DNA from 2 places in the Mesorhizobium sp. WSM4906 genome. Region 2 is predicted to be linked to the other one. Evidence: predicted binding sites of a transcription regulator. Region 2 holds the regulator's gene; the other holds the start of a gene.
What was found. The regulator HrcA, encoded in region 2, represses chaperone genes, less so after heat shock. The targets are predictions, from matches to a motif close to GTTAGCACTCNCNNNNNGNGAGTGCTAAC.
Positions count from the first base shown of each region.

Region 1: groES (co-chaperone GroES) is a predicted target of HrcA. The motif match lies at 857-885, and genes of this name have one in related genera.

Region 1 covers NZ_CP121355.1:4,907,274-4,909,733, forward strand. Annotated here, with positions in the region: gene QAZ22_RS23565 (TetR/AcrR family transcriptional regulator) at 1-155, shown strand, start outside; partial or broken gene QAZ22_RS23570 (LysR substrate-binding domain-containing protein) at 359-568, opposite strand; gene groES (co-chaperone GroES) at 952-1,248, shown strand; gene groL (chaperonin GroEL) at 1,311-2,460, shown strand, end outside.
Region 2 covers NZ_CP121355.1:820,259-822,718, forward strand. Annotated here, with positions in the region: gene QAZ22_RS03830 (sorbosone dehydrogenase family protein) at 1-207, opposite strand, end outside; gene QAZ22_RS03835 (hypothetical protein) at 590-787, opposite strand; gene hrcA (heat-inducible transcriptional repressor HrcA) at 818-1,915, opposite strand; gene rph (ribonuclease PH) at 2,068-2,460, shown strand, end outside.

The DNA.
Region 1 (2,460 bases), 2.6 Mb from region 2:
AGCGGCGCGAGGCTTTCGCACGCATAGTCTTCCTCATCTTCCAGCTCGCCGGCGGCGTCGTGCGGCTGGCGCTGACCCAGGACGAAGACGAGGGACGGCGCACGATCGAGGACTACCGCTCGATCATCCATGCGCAGCTGAGGTTGTTTTTGTAGAATCGTCGTCATACTCGGGCTTGACCCGAGTATCCATGCCGTGACCCTTGCTGTAGAGTGCAACAGTGCAGAATTCTGTAACCGTTGCAATGCCTTAGCGTCACGGCATGGATCCTAGGGTCTGCGCGCGTCGCTTCGCTCCTTGCTCCGCCCTAGGATGACGACCGAGGTGGGCGCTGTCCCTCTCGCCGCGCTTGGCTGGCTCACCCAGCCTCCAGCTTCGGCCCCAGAATCTCCACCAGCCAGTCCACGAACACCCTCACCCGCGGCGAGAGCTGCCGGCTGCGCGGATAGAGCACCGAGATCGGCGTCGGCGTCGGCGGGAAATCGGGAAGCACCTCGACCAGCCGGCCGGCCTCGATATCCTCGGCGTAGCGGAGTTTTGGCGCCTGGAACAGGCCTAAGCCCAGCCGCACCAGCGCAGCGCTGGTGTCGGAGGACAATCGCTGGGTCAACGCCCAGCGCATCGAGGTGTCCGGCGGCATGAACATCTAACGCGGACTTATCCCGCTCCGGTCCGCCCGTCATTCGCATCGCGCCGTGCTTCGCCGCTGTTTGCCGGCGAAACACGGCGCTTCTGTTTTGATACCCACCCGCGATCCGCCTTTTTCGGCATCGCGTCATGCGCAGAAAAATTTCGCGCCATTGCCCCTTCCCGCGCGCCTTGACTCTGGCAAGGCGCCAGCCTATTTCAGCGCCACGTTAGCACTCGCCATAGGTGAGTGCTAACTCATATATCCGGCGGCCTCGCCGGATGGAGGAACAGTTCTCACCGTTCTCATTCGAGGAAGACAACATGGCAAAGTCCAAGTTCCGCCCGCTTCATGACCGCGTGGTCGTCCGCCGGGTCGAATCCGAATCCAAGACCGCCGGCGGGATCATCATCCCGGATACGGCGAAGGAGAAGCCGCAGGAAGGCGAGATCATCGCCGTCGGCTCCGGCGCTCGCGACGAAAGCGGCAAGCTCGTGCCGCTCGACGTCAAGGCCGGCGATCGTGTGCTGTTCGGCAAGTGGTCGGGCACTGAAGTCAAGCTCAATGGCGAGGACCTTCTGATCATGAAGGAATCCGACATCATGGGCATCATCGGCTGAATATCGGCCTCTCCATCAACTGAGTTTTCGGGCTCTGTCCGAGCCCCTGTCAGGAGCTAACTATGGCTGCAAAAGACGTAAAATTCTCCCGCGATGCCCGTGAGCGCATGCTGCGCGGCGTCAACATCCTCGCCGACGCGGTGAAGGTGACCCTCGGCCCGAAGGGCCGCAACGTCGTCATCGACAAGTCGTTCGGCGCCCCGCGCATCACCAAGGACGGCGTCACCGTCGCCAAGGAGATCGAGCTCGAGGACAAGTTCGAGAACATGGGCGCGCAGATGGTGCGCGAGGTCGCCTCGAAGACCAACGACATCGCCGGCGACGGCACGACCACCGCGACCGTTCTCGCCCAGGCCATCGTCCAGGAAGGCAACAAGGCTGTTGCCGCCGGCATGAACCCGATGGACCTGAAGCGCGGCATCGACCTCGCCGTCGGTGAAGTCGTCACCGCCCTCGGCAAGGCCTCCAAGAAGATCAAGACCTCCGAGGAAGTCGCCCAGGTCGGCACGATCTCGGCCAATGGCGACGAGTCGGTCGGCAAGATGATCGCGGAAGCGATGCAGAAGGTCGGCAACGAAGGCGTCATCACCGTCGAGGAAGCCAAGACCGCCGACACCGAGCTGGAAGTCGTCGAAGGCATGCAGTTCGACCGCGGCTACCTCTCGCCCTACTTCGTCACCAACGCCGACAAGATGGTCGCCGATCTGGAAGACGCCTACATCCTGCTGCACGAGAAGAAGCTCTCCAACCTGCAGGCCATGCTGCCGGTCCTGGAAGCCGTCGTTCAGACCTCGAAGCCGCTGCTCATCATCTCGGAAGATGTCGAAGGCGAGGCTCTGGCCACGCTGGTCGTCAACAAGCTGCGCGGCGGCCTGAAGATCGCCGCCGTCAAGGCTCCGGGCTTCGGTGACCGCCGCAAGGCCATGCTGGAAGACATCGCCATCCTCACCGGTGGCCAGGTCATCTCGGAAGACCTCGGCATCAAGCTCGAGAATGTCGGCCTCAACATGCTCGGCCGCGCCAAGAAGGTGTCAATCTCCAAGGAGAACACCACCATCGTCGACGGCGCCGGCAAGAAGGCCGAGATCCAGGGTCGCGTCGCCCAGATCAAGCAGCAGATCGAGGAGACCACCTCGGACTACGACAAGGAAAAGCTGCAGGAGCGCCTTGCCAAGCTCGCTGGCGGCGTCGCGGTGATCCGCGTCGGCGGCG
Region 2 (2,460 bases):
GGCCAGGCCGGGGGCATTCGATGCCAGCCTGCCGGTGCGGGGAGACGGCAGGTCGCGCGGCCTGATCAGGCGGCGCACGCCGGGCCGGTCGGCTTTCCAGTCGCCGAAAGCCTTTTCGCCTGTGAGCAACGGTCGGTCGGCCTGCTGCGCGAAGGCTCCGGAAGCCAGGAGCCAGACAATGCCTGCAAGGCCGGCGATCCGTATCATGCTGCTCTCCATGGTTTGCGCCGCCGTGTCGCAATCGGCTGAGGCCGCCTCGACGTCGTCATTCCAGGGCGAAGCAGGAGCGAAGCTCCGTCGCGGAGACCCTGGAATCCATTCCGTGACCTTAACCGTAGAGCGCTGCGGAGCAGAATTCTGCACCGTCGCAACACCTCCAAGTCACGGCATGGATCCTGGGGTCTGCGCTGCGTCGCTTCGCTCCTTGCTCCGCCCCAGGATGACGAAGCTAAAGGCGCCTCAGCCAATCTCCAAGGCAACCTGACAACGCAAGCACCAGCCGACCGATCAAATTTCCGTGCCAGGAAACTAGGATCGACAGGCGTTCCGAAAAGAGGGATGGCCCGATTTCTTGGCGGTTCCGGGCAGGTCAGCTCTCTTCGACATCCAGATCCTCGTCGAGCCGCTTTTCCAGCGCGACCAGATCGGCCGGCAGCGGCAGGCCCATGGCGCGCATTTCCCTGAGCTTCTCGCGCAGCTGTTCCTGCACCTCGTGCTCGTCCTGCGGCTGGTTCACCATTTGCTCGAGCAACAGGCTGATCTGGGCCTTGAACGATTCCAGCGCCATTTCCACCCTCCTTGCGGCGATCCCGCTCGCCTACCTCAGCATGCGCGAAATCAATTGGGCAGTGTAGTCGACCATAGGCACGATGCGGGCGTAGTTGAGCCGGGTCGGGCCGATGACGCCGAGCGCGCCGACGACGCGTGCGTCCTTGTCGCGATAGGGCGCGACCACGAGCGACGAGCCGGACAGCGAAAAGAGCTTGTTCTCCGAGCCGATGAAGATGCGCACGCCCGGACCTTCCTCGGCAAGGTCGAGGAGCTGCAGCAGGCCGTCCTGCGTTTCCAAATCCTCGAACAGATGGCGCAGCAATTCGAGGTCGGCCTGGGCGGTGACGTTCTCCAGAAGATTGGCGCGGCCGCGCACGATGAGGCGCGCCGGCAGGCCGCTTTCGGCGCCGGCCCAGACCGCGAGGCCCTTCTCGACCAGGTCCTGCGACAGCGTGTCGAGGGCCGCCCTCGTCTCGTCCTTGATGCGGGCGATCTCGACGCGCGCCTCGGCCAGCGTGCGGCCGCGAATATGGGCGTTGAGGAAGTTCGAGGCCTCGTGCAGCTGCGAGACGGTGATGCCGGCGGGCAGGTCGACGACGCGGTTCTCGACGTCGCCGCTCTGCGACACCATGACGGCAAGCGCCTTGGTGGGTTCGAGCTGGATGAACTCGATGTGCTTGAGCGCCACCTCGTTCTTGGCGGCGAGCACCAGGCCGGCGCCGCGCGACATGCCCGACAGCATCTGGCTGGCCTCGGTCAGCATATGCTCCAGCGTCGCGCCCGAGCCCGAGGCACGCACCTGCGCCTCGATGACGCGGCGCTCATCGTCGGACAGATCGCCGAGCTCCATGAAGGCGTCGACGAAGAAACGCAGGCCGGTCTGGGTCGGCAGCCGGCCGGCCGAGACGTGCGGAGCGTAGATAAGACCGAGATGCTCGAGGTCGCTCATCACGTTGCGGATGGTGGCCGGCGACAGCGACGAGGGCAGGATGCGCGACAGGCTGCGCGAGCCGACGGGCTCACCGTCGCGCAGATAGGAATCGACAATCCGCCTGAAGATGTCGCGCGAACGCATGTCGAGCGATTGAAGTACGGGCGATTGAAGCACCGGCGACTGCGACGCGGGATCGACTGCCTTGTTCATTCCAGTCAAAACCTCCTGTTAGAAGATATAGACTCCCGCCCCAATGGCAACCCGGCCCCCGTTTTCCTTTGCGCCCCGTTTTCCTTTGCGCGTAAGGCCGCATGCGTCTACAAGCCGCCGACGAATCCAAGAGAAGAGCAGAAAGAGCCTCTATGCGCCCCTCCAAACGCCAAGCCGATGAAATGCGCGCCATATCCTTCGAGCGCGGCGTCTCCAAGCATGCCGAAGGCTCGTGCCTGGTGAAGTTCGGCGACACGCATGTGCTGTGCACGGCGAGCCTTGAGGAAAAAGTGCCGGCCTGGATGCGCAATTCCGGCAAGGGCTGGGTGACGGCCGAATACGGCATGCTGCCGCGTTCGACCGGCGAGCGCATGCGGCGCGAGGCCTCCGCCGGCAAGCAGGGCGGCCGCACGCTGGAGATCCAGCGACTGATCGGCCGGAGCCTGCGGGCGGTGGTAGACCTGCAGGCGCTGGGCGAACAGCAGATCACCGTCGACTGCGACGTCATCCAGGCCGACGGCGGCACCCGCACGGCCTCGATCACC